DNA from 2 places in the Streptomyces sp. NPDC045998 genome. Region 1 is predicted to be linked to the other one. Evidence: riboswitches for the same ligand, from Rfam matches in the RefSeq annotation. Region 1 holds a riboswitch; the other holds the start of a gene.

Region 1 (7,490 bases):
GGAGCGCGAGTGCGGCATCGCGGCGCCCGCCGGCCTGGTCCGCGGGCTGCTGGACGGCTGGGTGGCGGACAGCCCGGACAGCCGTGAGTGGCGCGATCTCGAAGAAGTCTGCTGAGCCGGGTCGTAGGCTGTACCAGCACATCAGCATGCATGCATCGGGTACTGAGAAAGGCGCAGAGGCGGACATGGCGCAGCAGGAGACGGATCCGTACGTCGACGACGAGGGTTTCATCATCGACACGGAGGACTGCGAGGAGCGCGAGCGCGCCCACCGGGAGCGCGGCACGTCCCGCCCGATCACCGTCGTCGGGAACCCGGTGCTCCACAAGGAGTGCAAGGACGTCACCGAGTTCGACGACTCGCTGGCCCGGCTGATCGACGACATGTTCGCCAGCCAGCGGACCGCCGAGGGCGTCGGCCTGGCGGCCAATCAGATCGGTGTGGACCTGAAGGTCTTCGTCTACGACTGCCCGGACGACGAGGGCGTCCGGCACGTGGGTGTCGTCTGCAACCCCGTGCTGGAGGAGCTGCCGCCGGAGCTGCGCGTGCTCGACGACTCCAACGAGGGCTGCCTGTCCGTCCCGACGGCGTACGCCTCGCTGGCCCGGCCCGACTACGCCGTGGTGCGCGGGCAGGACGCCAAGGGCAACCCCATCAAGGTGCGCGGCACCGGGTACTTCGCCCGCTGCCTCCAGCACGAGACGGACCACCTGTACGGGTACCTGTACATCGACCGCCTGTCGAAGCGCGACCGCAAGGACGCGCTGAAGCAGATGGAGGCGGGTACGCCGCGCTACCCGGTCGTCGCCAACGACTGAGCCGCCGTACGGCTCGACGGGCCCCGCTCACCCGGTGAGCGGGGCCCGTCGGCGTCTCAGAAGTCCTCGTCGAGGTCGACCGAGCCCTCCACCGCCACCTGGTAGGCGGAGGGGCGGCGCTCGAAGAAGTTCGTGAGCTCCTGGACGCCCTGGAGCTCCATGAACGAGAACGGGTTCTCCGAGCCGTACACCGGCGCGAAGCCGAGGCGCATCAGGCGCTGGTCGGCGACGCACTCCAGGTACTGGCGCATCGACTCGGTGTTCATGCCCGGAAGGCCGTCGCCGCACAGGTCGCGACCGAACTGGAGCTCCGCCTCCACCGCTTCCCTCAGCATGTCGGTGACCTGCTGCTGGAGCTCGTCGTCGAAGAGGTCCGGCTCCTCCTTGCGGACGGTGTCGACGACCTCGAACGCGAAGTTCATGTGCATCGTCTCGTCACGGAAGACCCAGTTGGTGCCGGTCGCCAGGCCGTGCAGCAGACCGCGCGACCGGAACCAGTACACGTAGGCGAAGGCCCCGTAGAAGAACAGGCCCTCGATGCAGGCGGCGAAGCAGATCAGGTTCAGCAGGAAGCGGCGGCGGTCGGCCTTCGTCTCCAGCCGCTCGATCTTCTCGACCGAGTCCATCCACCGGAAGCAGAACTGCGCCTTCTCGCGGATGGAGGGGATGTTCTCCACGGCGGCGAAGGCGGCCGTACGGTCTTCCGGATCGGGCAGGTAGGTGTCGAGCAGCGTCAGGTAGAACTGGACGTGCACGGCCTCCTCGAACAGCTGCCGCGACAGGTACAGCCGCGCCTCGGGCGAGTTGATGTGCTTGTAGAGCGTCAGCACCAGGTTGTTCGCGACGATCGAGTCACCGGTCGCGAAGAACGCGACCAGCCGGCCGATCAGGTGCTGCTCGCCGGGCGTCAGCTTGGCGAGGTCGGCGACGTCGGAGTGGAGGTCGACCTCCTCCACGGTCCAGGTGTTCTTGATGGCGTCCCGGTAGCGCTCGTAGAAGTCCGGGTAGCGCATGGGGCGGAGAGTCAGCTCGAAGCCCGGGTCGAGAAGGTTCTTTTCGGGGGAACTCATTACTGGCAGGCCTCGCAGGACTCGGGGTTCTCAAGGGAGCAGGCGACGGCCTCGGGGTCGGCGGCCTGCTGCACGGGGATGGTGGGTGCCGCGGACGCGGCGCGGGCGATCCGGGTCGCCGGGCGCGAACGCAGGTAGTACGTCGTCTTCAGGCCCTGCTTCCAGGCGTACGCGTACATCGACGACAGCTTGCCGATGGTGGGCGTCTCCATGAACAGGTTCAGCGACTGCGACTGGTCCAGGAACGGCGTACGGGCCGCCGCCATGTCGATCAGGCCGCGCTGCGGGATCTCCCACGCCGTGCGGTACAGCGTGCGGATCTCCTCCGGCACCCAGGAGAAGCCCTGTACCGAGCCGCTGGACTCGCGCAGCGCCTCACGGGTCTGCGCGTCCCAGACGCCCAGCCGCTTCAGGTCCTCCACCAGGTACGAGTTGACCTGGAGGAACTCGCCGGACAGCGTCTCGCGCTTGAAGAGGTTGGAGACCTGCGGCTCGATGCACTCGTACACACCGGCGATCGAGGCGATGGTCGCGGTCGGCGCGATGGCGAGCAGCAGCGAGTTGCGCATGCCGACGGCGGCGACGCGCTCGCGCAGGGCCGCCCACCGCTTCGGCCAGGTGAGCTCGGTGTCGTAGTGGTCGGGGTGCAGCACACCGCGCGCGGTGCGGGTCTGCTCCCAGGCGGGCAGCGGGCCGTTGCGCTCGGCCAGGTCGGCGGAGGCCTCGTACGCCGCCAGCATGATCCGCTCGGCGATGCGCGTGGACAGGGTGCGCGCCTCGGGGGAGTCGAACGGCAGGCGCAGCTTGAAGAAGACGTCCTGGAGGCCCATCGCGCCCAGGCCGACCGGCCGCCACTTGGCGTTGGAACGCCCGGCCTGCTCGGTCGGGTAGAAGTTGATGTCCACGACCCGGTCCAGGAAGGTCACGGCGGTGCGGACGGTCGCGTCGAGCCGCTCCCAGTCGATGTCCCCGCCGTTGACGAAGGCGCCCAGGTTGACCGAGCCGAGGTTGCAGACGGCCGTCTCGCCGTCGTTCGTCACCTCGATGATCTCGGTGCAGAGGTTCGAGGAGTGGACGACCGTGCCGGGCTCGGCGGTCTGGTTGGCCGTACGGTTCGAGGCGTCCTTGAACGTCATCCAGCCGTTGCCGGTCTGGGCGAGGGTCCGCATCATCCGCCCGTACAGGTCACGGGCCGGCATGGTCTTGCGGGCCAGTCCCTTGGCCTCGGCGGCGCGGTAGGCGGCGTCGAACTCCTCGCCCCACAGGTCGACCAGCTCGGGCACGTCCGCCGGCGAGAACAGCGACCACGCGGCGTCGGCGTTGACCCGGCGCATGAACTCGTCCGGGATCCAGTGCGCGAGGTTGAGGTTGTGGGTGCGCCGGGCGTCCTCGCCGGTGTTGTCGCGCAGCTCCAGGAACTCCTCGATGTCCGCGTGCCAGGTCTCCAGGTACACGGCGGCCGCGCCCTTGCGCCGCCCGCCCTGGTTCACGGCCGCGACGGAGGCGTCGAGGGTCTTCAGGAACGGCACGATGCCGTTGGAGTGCCCGTTCGTGCCCCGGATCAGCGAGCCGCGGGCGCGGATGCGCGAGTACGACAGGCCGATGCCGCCCGCGTGCTTCGAGAGCCGCGCCACCTGGTGGTAGCGGTCGTAGATCGAGTCCAGCTCGTCCAGCGGCGAGTCCAGCAGGTAGCACGACGACATCTGCGGGTGGCGCGTACCGGAGTTGAACAGCGTGGGGGAGGAGGGCAGGTAGTCGAGGCGGCTCATCAGGCCGTACAGCGCCGCGACCTCGTCCAGCGCGCGGACGCTGTCGTCCTCGGCCAGCCCGGCCGCCACCCGGAGCAGGAAGTGCTGCGGCGTCTCGATGACCTTGCGCGTGATCGGGTGGCGCAGCAGGTAGCGGGAGTAGAGCGTCCGCAGCCCGAAGTAGCCGAACCGGTCGTCGGCCGCCGGGTCGACCAGCCCGTCCAGCCGCTCGCGGTGGACGCGGACGAAGTCGGCGGTGCGGTCGGCGATCAGCCCCTCGCGGTGCCCCACGGCGACGGAGCCGGAGAACGACGTGACCCCCTGCGAGGCCGCCTCCGCCGCGATGCCGATGGTCAGCAGCCGGGCCGCGAGCCGCGAGTACGCCGGGTCCTCGGCGATCAGCCCGGCGGCCGCCTCGGTGGCGAGCTCCCGCAGCTCCGCCTCGTCCGAGCCGGCGTGCCGGCCGCGCAGCGCGGCGGCGGCGACCCGGCCGGGGTCGGTGTCGGGGAGGTCGGCGGTCAGGTCGGTCAGGGTGCGCAGCAGGACGGTCCCGGGACCGTCGCCCGCGTCGTTCCCGTCGCTCTGGCTCGCTGACACCGGATCGGCTGGCGCGATGGTCACGTGGGGCTCTCCCTCGCTCGGCTCGGGGCCACCGGCGGCGGGGCACGGCAGAGCGGGGCGCCTCCGGCACGGGGGCGCACGTATCCGCGTCCACCGGCCCATTCCGCGAGGCCCGGACGTCTGGGCACCCGGGCCGGACGGTCCGGGCGCGCTGCCGGCAGGTGCTCGGACTCGTGGGTGCCCAAAGGCACACCAACACACCGTTGCGGGACAGTTCCGGATTCGCACCGGATTCCCCTGCGACGACAGCGAGATGAGCATACATGTGGGGGGCGGCCGCTGAGCCACCCCCCACATCTTGTGTCGGCCACCACAAGACGCGCCGGTCAGAGGTCGAGCGCGTACGTACGCAGCGTCACCCCCGGGACCGGCGTCCAGTCGCGCTCCGGGGTGCGTACGAACCCCAGCCGCTCGTACACGCGGTGCGCGGTCCGCATCGCCTGCTGGGAGGAGAGCACCACCCGGCGGCAGCCGTCCGCCGCCCGTGCCCGCTCCACGCACGCCCGGACGAGCGCCTCCCCGGCGCCGCGCCGCCGGTCCTCGCGCGCGACCGCGAGCATCCGGATCTCGGCCTCGCCGTTCCCCGCCAGCTCGGCCAGGGGCCCGCCGCCCGGGGCGAACGTCACGCCGCCCAGCAGCCGCTCGCCCCGGCCGGGCGCGCCCGGCTCCACGGCGTCCGGCTCCACGCCGCCCCGCTCCACGGCCACGAGGACCTCGGCGCCGGCGGCCCGCCCGGCCACGTCCCGCAGTTCGATCAGATACTCGTCGCTGTCGGCGAAGGCCAGCAGCCCGTCGGCGAGGTACGCCTGCGCCGTGAGCTCGCCCAGCGCCGCGTGCTCCTCCGGCCGTACCGCCCTGATGGTGATGTCCATGGGGCCAGAGTGCACAACGAAGCGGGCCGCCGCGCCTCCGTGAGGGAGGCGCGACGGCCCGTCGTACGCGGATGGGTCAGTGGCCCGAGCCCGCCGTGGCCTTGGGGAGCTCCACCTGGACGCCCGGGTCGCCCGCGTCCGCCGTGTAGTCCTCCGGCGAGGTCTCGTCGATGCCCTCCGGGGCCTTGACGGCCTTGAGGACGAAGGTGAGGACGACCACGACCAGGACGTTGAGGACGAAGGCCGTGAGGCCGATGTAGCCGATCTCGCCGATGCCGGGGATCTCGGCGGACGAGCCGCCGAAGTGCTTCTGGGTCGGGCTGGCGACGCCGTACGCGGCGGCCGTGCCGTAGACCATGCCGACCGCCCAGCCGGCGAGCAGCGCCCAGCGGTGGAACCAGCGGGTGAACAGGCCGCCCACCAGCGCCGGCAGGGTCTGGAGGATCCAGATGCCGCCCAGCAGCTGGAAGTTGATGGCGACGGTCTTGTCCATGGTGAGGACGAAGGCCAGCGCGCCCACCTTCACCAGCAGCGACACCAGCTTGGACACCTTGGTCTCCTGCTCCGGGGTGGCGTCCGGCTTCAGGAAGTCCTTGTAGATGTTGCGGGTGAAGAGGTTGGCGGCGGCGATGGACATGATGGCCGCGGGGACCAGCGCGCCGATGCCGATGGCCGCGAAGGCGACGCCCGCGAACCAGTCCGGGAACATGTTCTCGAACAGCTGCGGGATGGCCAGCTGGCCGTTCTGCACCTTCACGCCCGCCGCGATCGCCATGAAGCCGAGCAGCGCCAGCAGACCCAGCATCAGCGAGTACAGCGGCAGGATCGTGGTGTTGCGGCGGATCACGTCACGGCTGCGCGAGGAGAGCGTCGCCGTGATCGAGTGCGGGTACATGAAGAGCGCCAGCGCCGAGCCGAGCGCGAGGGTCGCGTAACCCCACTGGCCCATCTCGCCCGGCACCAGGGCGCCGCGCGGCTTGTCGGTCGCCGGGTTGATCTGCGCGTACGCCTCGCCGGCCTTGCTGAAGATCTCGTCGAAGCCGCCCAGCTTGATGGGGATGTAGATGATCGCCACCGCGATGACGATGTAGATCAGCGTGTCCTTGACGAAGGCGATCATCGCGGGCGCGCGCAGCCCGGAGGAGTACGTGTACGCCGCGAGGACGCCGAACGCGATCAGCAGCGGCAGGTCCTTGATGAACCAGTGCGTGGTCTCGCCGCCGCCCACGCCCATCACGTCCAGCACCGCCTGGATGCCGACGAGCTGGAGCGCGATGTACGGCATGGTGGCGAGGATGCCGGTCAGGGCCACCGCCAGCGACAGGCCCTTCGAACCGAACCGCCCGCGCACGAAGTCCGAGGTGGTGACGTAGCCGTGCTTGTGCGACACCGACCACAGGCGCGGCAGGAAGGTGAAGATCAGCGGGTAGACGAGGATCGTGTACGGGACGGCGAAGAAGCCCGCCGCGCCCGCCGCGTAGATCGCCGCCGGGACGGCGACGAAGGTGTACGCCGTGTAGAGGTCGCCGCCCAGCAGGAACCAGGTGATCCAGGTGCCGAACGACCGGCCGCCCAGGCCCCATTCGTCCAGGCTGTGCTCGTTCTCGGCCTTGCGCCAGCGGGAGGCCATGAAGCCCATCACCGTGACGGCCAGGAAGAAGAAGATGAAGACGGCGAGCGCGACGCCGTTCACGCCGTCCTTCACTGCGACGCACCCCCCTTGCGGGACCGCTGGTCACGGTGCCACAGCTTGTACGCCACCATCGTCAACACGGTCGATATGACGACCCAGGCCATCTGGTACCAGTAGAAGAACGGGATCCCCGCGAGCTTCGGCTCGACCTTCGCGTACGAGCTGACCCAGAGCATCGCGACGAAGGGCGCGAACAGGCAGAGCGCCACCACCACCCGCACGGGGGTGACCACTGGTTGTTTCTCCTGTGTCATACGGCGTTCCGTCCCCTCACTGATCACCTGGCGTCATGCGCACGCAATCTAAGGGACCGTCCCGCCCCATGGAACCCCAGTCCGCATAACGGACGTGTCTCGGGCGGGCATTGCGGGGCGTTGCAAGGTGTCCTGGAGCGGGCGGGAAGACGACGGGAGGGGCCGGCGCGCGCGGCGCCGGCCCCCCTCGTACCTCGTCCGCGTCGTCGCCGCGGCGGGCGTTCGCCGTCAGTCGTTCGGGCGCTTCAGTCGCGCCACGAACTTGTACCGGTCGCCCCGGTACACCGAGCGCACCCACTCCACCGGCTTGCCGTCCTCGTCCAGCGAGTGGCGCGACAGCATCAGCATCGGCAGGCCCACGTCCGTACCGAGCAGCCCGGCCTCGCGCGGCGTGGCCAGCGAGGTCTCGATGGT
Region 2 (7,490 bases), on a different contig from region 1:
GCGGCGTACGCCCGCGAACGCCTCGCCGAGGCGGGCGAGACCGAGGCCATGGGCCTGCGCCACCACGCGTACTACACCGCGCTCGCCGAGCGGGCCGCCCCCGGGCTCCACGGCCCCGGCCAGCAGCGGTGGCTGGAGCGCCTCGACCGGGAGACGGCCAATCTGCGCGCCGCCCTCGACCACGCCGTACGCCGACGGGAGGCGCCCGACGCGCTGCGGCTCGCCCTCGCCCTGACGTGGTACTGGTTCCTGCGCGGCCGACTGGGCGAGGCCGTGCGCTCTCTCGCCCAGTGCCTGGCCCTGGCCGACGGGGCCCCCGCGGACCTCCGCCGGCAGGCCGCCGCCCGGCACGCCGGCTTCACGGTGCTCGCCGGAGGCCACGCCCCGGAACAGGACGACGGAGCCGACGACCGGAGCCGCTGGTTCCTCGGCCACGCGCTGCTGCACAGCGGCGGCGACCTGGCGCGCAGCGAGGACCTGGTCGAGCGCGCCCTGGCCGGCTTCCGCGCCGACGGCGACCGGTGGGGCGTCGCCGCGGCCACCGGCACCCGGGCCTGGCAGGCGCTGCTGCGCGGTGACCTCGACGGCGTACGCGTCCACGGGGAGGAGAGCCTGGCGCTCTTCGGGGAACTCGGCGACCGCTGGGGCCTGCTGTCGACCACGTACCCGATGGCGGCCCTGGCGGAGATCACCGGCGCGTACGAGCGGGCCGCGCGGCTCCACCGGGAGGGGCTGCGCCTCGCCGAGGAGCTCGGCTTCCGGACGGCCGCCGCCGACCGGCTCACCGGGCTCGGCAGGCTCGCCCTTCTGACCGGGGACTTCCGGGACGCGGAGCGGCTCCACGAGCGGGCGCAGCACCTGGCGGCCGAGGAGGGCTACACCGCGGGGGAGGTCCACGCCGAGATGGGGCTGGCCCTCGGCGCGCGGCGCGAAGGCCGCCTCGACCGCGCCGAAACGTATCTGCGCAAGGCTCTCGACTGGCACCGCGGGGTCGCCTTCGGGCCCGGCCCCGCCCTGCTGCTGGCCGAGCTCGGCTTCGTCGCCGAGCAGCGCGGCGACGGGCCGGCGGCCCTGGCCCTGCACCGCGAGGGCCTCGCCGCCGCCCGCTCGGCCGGCGACCCCCGGGCCCTGGCCCTCGCCTTCGAGGGCCTGGCCGGCGCCCACGCCCTCACCGGCCGCCCGTCCCGCGCCGCCCGCCTCCTCGGCGCGGCGGCCCGCCTCCGGGAGCGGGCCGGGGCACCGCTGCCGGACGCCGAGCGCGCCGACGTCGACCGCGTCACGGCACGCGTCCGGGCCGCGCTGGGCGCGGCGGAGTTCGCCGCCGCCTACGCCACGGGCCTCGGGCAGGGGGCGTGACCGGCGCGAGCTGCGCCGCGCACCCCGGCGGTATCACCATGGAAGGGAGGACGCCCCATACCCCAGGAGCATCGGAGCTCCGCCATGACCCATCTGAAAGCCGGCCGCGATGTCACCGTCCTCGCGGACTGCCTCGAAGTACCCGCGATCGGCTTCCTGCCGGTCAACGCGTTCGTCCTGCACGCTGCGGAGCCGGTCGTCGTGGACACCGGCCTCGGCCTGCCCGACCGCGATTTCCTGGAACTGCTCGGTTCGGCCGTCGACCCCGCCGATGTGCGGTGGATCTGGCTGACGCACCCCGACCGGGACCACACCGGCGGGCTGTTCGCCCTGCTGGAGGCCGCCCCGCGGGCGCGGGTCGTCACCACCTTCGTCGGCGCGGGCATCATGTCCACCGAGCGCCCGCTGCCCCTCGACCGGGTCTTCCTGCTGAACCCCGGGCAGTCCCTGGACGTCGGCGACCGCACGCTCGCGGCGTTCCGGCCACCGCTCTACGACAGCCCCGTGACGGTGGGCTTCTACGACGACCGCTCGCGCACCTGCTTCACCTCCGACTGCTTCGGCGCACCGATGCCCAGCGCCGAGCTCGCCGACGGCGGCACCGCCGACGCGGTCGCCCCCGAGGACCTGCGCGCCGGGCAGCTGCTGTGGGCCACCGCGGACAGCCCCTGGGTGCACAACGTGGACGTCGACAAGTACCTCGCGACGATCCGGCCGGTGCGGGAGATGGACCCGGAGGTGGTGCTCAGCACGCACCTGCCACCGGCCACCGGGCTCACGCCCCTGATGATCGACACGATCAGCGGCGCGCCGGGCGCCGACCCGTTCATCGGACCGGACCAGCAGGCGCTGGAGCAGATGCTGGCCGGCTTCGAGCCCTCCGCGGCGGAAGCCAGGGGAGCCCCCGCCGACGCCCCGGCACCCGTGCCGGGCCCGCCCACCTGAGCCCGCCGCAGCGCCGGGCCCGCCGACCTGAGCCCGCCGTACCGCCGGGCCTACGCGCCCCGCACCGCCGCCGCCCACTCCTCCAGCTCCTCCGGCGTGCGCGGACCCTGCTCGCCCGCACCCAGCAGGCCCCGGTCCCGCAGCACCCGGGCCACCGCCATGCCCCACGGGCGGCGCAGCCGGGCCGCGTCCAGCAGGGCGGCGTCCGCGAGGAGCTCGGCCACCGGGCCGGTGCGCAGGCCGTCCGGGGTGAGCACCGCCGCGTCGTCCGCCCAGCGCAGCGCCAGGTCCACGTCGTGCGTGGCCATCACGACCGTCGTCCCGGACTCCCGCAGCCGGTCCAGCACCTCCAGCAGCCGCTCCTGGCCGTGCGGGTCGAGGCCCGCCGTCGGCTCGTCGAGGATCAGCACCCGGGGCCGCATGGCGACCGCGCCCGCGATCGCCGCCCGCTTGCGCTGCCCGTACGACAGCAGATGCGTCGGCCGGTCCTCCAGCGCCGTGATGTCCAGCGCCTCCAGGGCCTCGCGCACGCGCTCCCGCACCTCCGGCTCCGAAAGCCCCAGGTTCATCGGACCGAACGAGACGTCCTGCCCGACCGACGCCGCGAACAGCTGGTCGTCCGGGTCCTGCACCACCAGCTGCACGGTCGTCCGCAGCCGGGTCAGCCCCGCCCTGTCGTACGACACGTCCTCGCCCGCCAGCCGCAGCCGCCCGCTCACGCACCGCAGGCCACCGCTCAGCAGCCGCAGCATCGTCGTCTTGCCGCTGCCGTTGCGGCCGAGCAGCGCGATCGCGCGCCGCTCCGGCACGGCGAAGTCGATGCCCGACAGCACGGCGGGCCCGTCGTCGTAGGCGAATCCCGCACCGACCAGTTCCACGACGGCGTCACGATGCAGGGTCATGGCAGGAACCTTTCGAGTACGAGGGTGAGGGCGACGAGCCCCGCGAGCAGGGCGCCCGTCGCGGCCAGGAACCGGCGGGAGACCGCCGCCTCCGGCACCAGCACGCGCAGCGTGCCGTCGTAACCGCGCCCGGCCAGCCCGGTCTGGAGGCGCGCCGCCCGGTCGAAGGCGCGGACGAACGCCGTCGCGCCGAGGCCCGCCAGCGACCGCCAGGCGGCCGCCCGGCTGGTCAGCCCGAGCCGCGCCGCCTGCGCCTCCCGGATCCGCCGCACGGCGTCCAGCAGCAGGAAACTGATCCGGTACATCACCAGGGCCACATCCACGACCGGCGCCGGCACCCCCGCCCGCACGAGCCGGGGCAGCACGTCCGAGACCGGCGTGGTGAACGCGAACAGCAGCACCCCGAGCGACGCCGCCGACGTCCGCAGCAGCAGCCGCCCGGCGTGCACCGGCCCGTCCGGCGCGAGCGCCACCCATCCCTCGGCCCCGCCGACCTGGAACAGCAGCGGGACCGCCCCGGTGACGCAGAAGCCCAGCGGGACGCGGAACGCGCGCCACAGCTGCCGGCGCCCGACACCCGCCGGGCCCAGCAGCACGGCGAGGGTGGCGGCGGCCACCAGCACGGCCCCCGGCCACGGCGGCAGACAGATCGCGAGGACCGTCAGACCGAAGCCGAGCACGGCCTTCTCGCACGGGTGACGGCGGCGCCAGCGACTGCTGTGCGCCGCCGCGTCGATCGGCAGCACCGGCGGTTACTCGACCGTCTCGGCGACTTCGGCCTCGTCGGCCGTCCGGGCGGCAGGTGTGGTCCGGTCCAGCGCCCGCGCCTCACCCTGCCTGCGACCGCGCCGCAGCCCGAAGTAGTACGCCAGCACGCCCGCGCCGATCGCGGCCTGCAGCGAGAAGAGCGCCGACTCGATCTCACCGGACGGCGGCTCGTACAGCGGGCTGAACCACGGTTCGTAGTCCGGCTTGTTCTCCGTGATGGCCGTCTCGGCCTGCGCGTCCGCGCCCGTGAACGGCTCCTCCTTGTGGTCGCCCATGCCCAGCGCGAGCGGGAGCACGGCGAGCGCGACGACGACGAGCAGCAGCAGCGTGTTGATCTTGGCGTTACGGCTCATCGGGCCACGGCCTCCTTCGTCGCGGGCTTCGCGGACAGGACACCGAGGCGGGCCAGGTCGCCCTTGCTGGACTGGGTCAGCAGCCGCATCACCAGCACGGTGAGCAGGCCCTCGCTCACGGCGAGGGGAAGCTGCGTGACGGCGAAGATGGAACCGAACTTCGCCAGCGCCCCGGCGAAGCCGCTCGCCGGGTCGGGGAAGGCGAGCGCGAGCTGGACGCTGGTGACGCAGTACGTGGACAGGTCGGCGACGAACGCCCCGAAGAACACGCTCACCATCAGCGGCACGCCGGAACGGCGCAGCAGCCAGTACGTCCCGAAGCCCGCCCACGGCCCGACGACCGCCATCGAGAAGGCGTTGGCGCCGAGCGTGGTGAGCCCGCCGTGCGCCAGCAGCAGCGCCTGGAAGAGGAGCGTGATGGTGCCGAGCACCGCCATGATCGGCGGCCGGAACAGGATCGCGCCCAGCCCCGTCCCCGTGGGGTGGGAGCAACTGCCCGTCACGGACGGCAGTTTCAGGGCGGACAGGACGAAGGTGAAGGCGCCGGACGCGCCGAGCAGGAGAGTCGATTCGGGATGGGCCTTGACCTCGCGGGTCAGGGCGCGGACGCCGTGGGCGACGAAGGGAGCGGCGGCGACGGTCCAGGCGACCGCGTGCACAGGGGGCAGGTACCCCTCGGCGATATGCATGATGTGGGAGACCCTCTCCAGCACCTCGTGGATGGACAACGCGCCCTGGCCGGTCTCCTGGCTGACGGGTCATGCAACGCCGCGGCTCCGCCTTCCCGGACACCACGGTCTCCCGTGGTGTTCCAGTGGCTTCCCGGGGTGGTTTCCCCGGGAGTGGAGCCGGACTTCCCGATCACAGTGGCGAGGGCCGCACCGGTACCGCACCGGTTTCCCGTACACCAAGGCCCTGCGACACTAGTGCGTTGACCAGGTACATCACAACCCGTCCCGCAATCGGTCACTCCTTGCGATAGCCGTACGCCTCCGACGCGGCCGCCACCACGGCCTCCAGGTCGCCGCCCGCCGAGGCGGTGACGACGGCCGCCACCGCGCCCTCCACGAAGGGCGCGTCGACCAGGCGCGTGCCCTCGGGGAGCTCGTCGCCCTCCGCGAGCAGCGCCTTCACCGTCAGCACGGCGCTGCCGAGGTCGACGAGGACGGCGACGCCCGCCCCGGCGTCGACCGACGCCGCCGCCTCGGTGATCAGCTCGGCGCTGGTGCCGAGACCGCCGTCCGGGGTGCCGCCCGCGGGGGCCACGGGCGCGGTCCCGCCACCGCCCGCGAGGCCCTTGGCCAGCTCGGCGACGGACGACGCGACCGCCGCGCTGTGCGAGACCAGCACGATGCCCACGGGCCCGGCGCTCATCGGGCGGCCTCCGCTTCCGCCAGCGCCGCGATCAGCAGGGCCGAGGACGCCGCGCCCGGGTCCTGGTGTCCGACGCTGCGTTCCCCGAGATAGCTGGCCCTGCCCTTGCGCGCCTGCATCGGTACGGTCCCGAGGGCACCCTCCTCGGCGGCCCGCGCGGCCGCCCCGAAGGCCTCGTCCGCCGTGCCGTCCGCCGCGGCGGCCAGCGCCTCGACGGCCGGCTCCAGCGCGTCGAGCATCGTCTTGTCACCGGCCTTCGCCCCGCCGAGCTGCGCCACCGCGGCCACGCCCGCGCGCAGCGCCTCGGCCAGCAGACCGGGCGTCACCTCGGCGGTGTCGCCCAGGGCCTTGCCGGCGCGCCGCAGCAGCGTGCCGTACAGCGGCCCCGACGCGCCGCCCACGGTCGAGATGAGCTGCCGCCCGGCGAGCATGAGCACCGCGCCGGGAGCCGCGGGCGGCTCCTTGTCCAGCACCTCGGCCACCGCCGCGAACCCGCGCCGCAGGTTGGCCCCGTGGTCGGCGTCGCCGATGGCCGCGTCCAGCTCGGTGAGCCGGTCCGCCTCGCGCTCCACGGCCGCGGCGGCGGCCGCCATCCAGCGCCGGAAGAACTCCACGTCGAGCGTCACGGTCATCACGTCCTTACATCCCCCAGCGCAGGGCGGCCGTCCGCACCGGCGCGTCCCACAGTCGCAGCAACTCCTCGTCGGCCTCGCACAGCGTGACCGAGCAGCCCGCCATGTCCAGCGACGTCACATAGTTCCCGACGAGGGTACGGGCCACCGGCACGCCGCGCTCACGCAGCACCCGGTGCACCTCGGCGTTGAACCCGTACAGCTCCAGCAGCGGTGTCGCACCCATGCCGTTGACCAGCAGCAGCACCGGCCCGCCGGGCCGCAGGTCCTCCAGGACGGCGTCGACGGCGAAGTCGGCGATCTCCCGCGACGTCATCATGGCCCGCCGCTCGCGCCCCGGCTCGCCGTGGATGCCGACGCCCAGCTCCAGCTCGCCCGGCGGCAGATCGAACGTCGGCCCGCCCTTCGCGGGCGTACTGCACGCGCTCAGTGCCACCCCGAAGCTGCGCGACGCGGCGTTCACCCGGCGCGCGATCGCCTCCACGCGCTCCAGCGGCGCACCCTCCTCGGCGGCCGCACCGGCGATCTTCTCCACGAACAGGGTGGCCCCGGTCCCGCGCCGCCCGGCCGTGTACGTACTGTCGGCCACCGCCACGTCGTCGTCCACGAGCACCTTGGCGACCTGGATGCCCTCGTCCTCGGCGAGCTCGGCCGCCATCTCGAAGTTCAGCACGTCCCCGGTGTAGTTCTTCACCACGAAGAGCACACCGCGCCCACTGTCCACGGCCGCCGCGGCCCGCACCACCTGGTCGGGCACGGGACTCGTGAACACCTCCCCCGCCGCTGCCGCCGCCAGCATCCCCACCCCGACGAACCCGGCGTGCAACGGCTCGTGCCCGGACCCGCCCCCCGACACCAGCGCCACCTTCCCCTCGACCGGGGCGTCACGCCGCACGACGATCCGGCTCTCCACGTCCACGGTCAGCTTGGGATGCGCGGCCGCGATCCCGCGCAGCGCGTCGGGGACGACGGTCTCGGGCACATTGATGAGCATCTTCAACGGTGTCTCCCAGCAAGGTCGTCGGGAAGGCTCCTGAACGGTGTCTTCGCAGGCCAGGTGCTGCTCCCCGAAGTATTGGTCTCGGCGCTCCGCGGCGGCCTGTGCTCCCTTCCGGCAGGGCCGGTACCGACGTGCCCCCGACTTTACTGATGGTGCGTCA

Evidence for each region. Region 1 has a riboswitch for cobalamin ahead of AC07FJ_RS11560 (ribonucleoside-diphosphate reductase subunit alpha). Riboswitches for the same ligand answer to the same signal wherever they lie in the genome.
Region 2: another riboswitch for cobalamin. It lies ahead of AC07FJ_RS19780 (energy-coupling factor ABC transporter permease); the one in region 1 lies ahead of AC07FJ_RS11560 (ribonucleoside-diphosphate reductase subunit alpha).

What each region holds. Positions count from the first base shown of each region.
Region 1 is NZ_JBWKLJ010000003.1:571,056-578,545, reverse strand. Features, by position in the region: gene AC07FJ_RS11575 (tetratricopeptide repeat protein) at 1-115, shown strand, start outside; gene def (peptide deformylase) at 186-818, shown strand; gene AC07FJ_RS11565 (ribonucleotide-diphosphate reductase subunit beta) at 875-1,888, opposite strand; gene AC07FJ_RS11560 (ribonucleoside-diphosphate reductase subunit alpha) at 1,888-4,257, opposite strand; cobalamin riboswitch at 4,397-4,519, opposite strand; gene AC07FJ_RS11555 (GNAT family N-acetyltransferase) at 4,584-5,129, opposite strand; gene mctP (monocarboxylate uptake permease MctP) at 5,206-6,834, opposite strand; gene AC07FJ_RS11545 (DUF3311 domain-containing protein) at 6,831-7,076, opposite strand; gene AC07FJ_RS11540 (GntR family transcriptional regulator) at 7,305-7,490, opposite strand, start outside.
Region 2 is NZ_JBWKLJ010000006.1:232,335-239,824, forward strand. Features, by position in the region: gene AC07FJ_RS19755 (AfsR/SARP family transcriptional regulator) at 1-1,356, shown strand, start outside; gene AC07FJ_RS19760 (MBL fold metallo-hydrolase) at 1,441-2,301, shown strand; gene AC07FJ_RS19765 (energy-coupling factor ABC transporter ATP-binding protein) at 2,352-3,203, opposite strand; gene cbiQ (cobalt ECF transporter T component CbiQ) at 3,200-3,949, opposite strand; gene AC07FJ_RS19775 (energy-coupling factor ABC transporter substrate-binding protein) at 3,956-4,324, opposite strand; gene AC07FJ_RS19780 (energy-coupling factor ABC transporter permease) at 4,321-5,013, opposite strand; cobalamin riboswitch at 5,044-5,251, opposite strand; gene dhaM (dihydroxyacetone kinase phosphoryl donor subunit DhaM) at 5,291-5,698, opposite strand; gene dhaL (dihydroxyacetone kinase subunit DhaL) at 5,695-6,330, opposite strand; gene dhaK (dihydroxyacetone kinase subunit DhaK) at 6,338-7,324, opposite strand.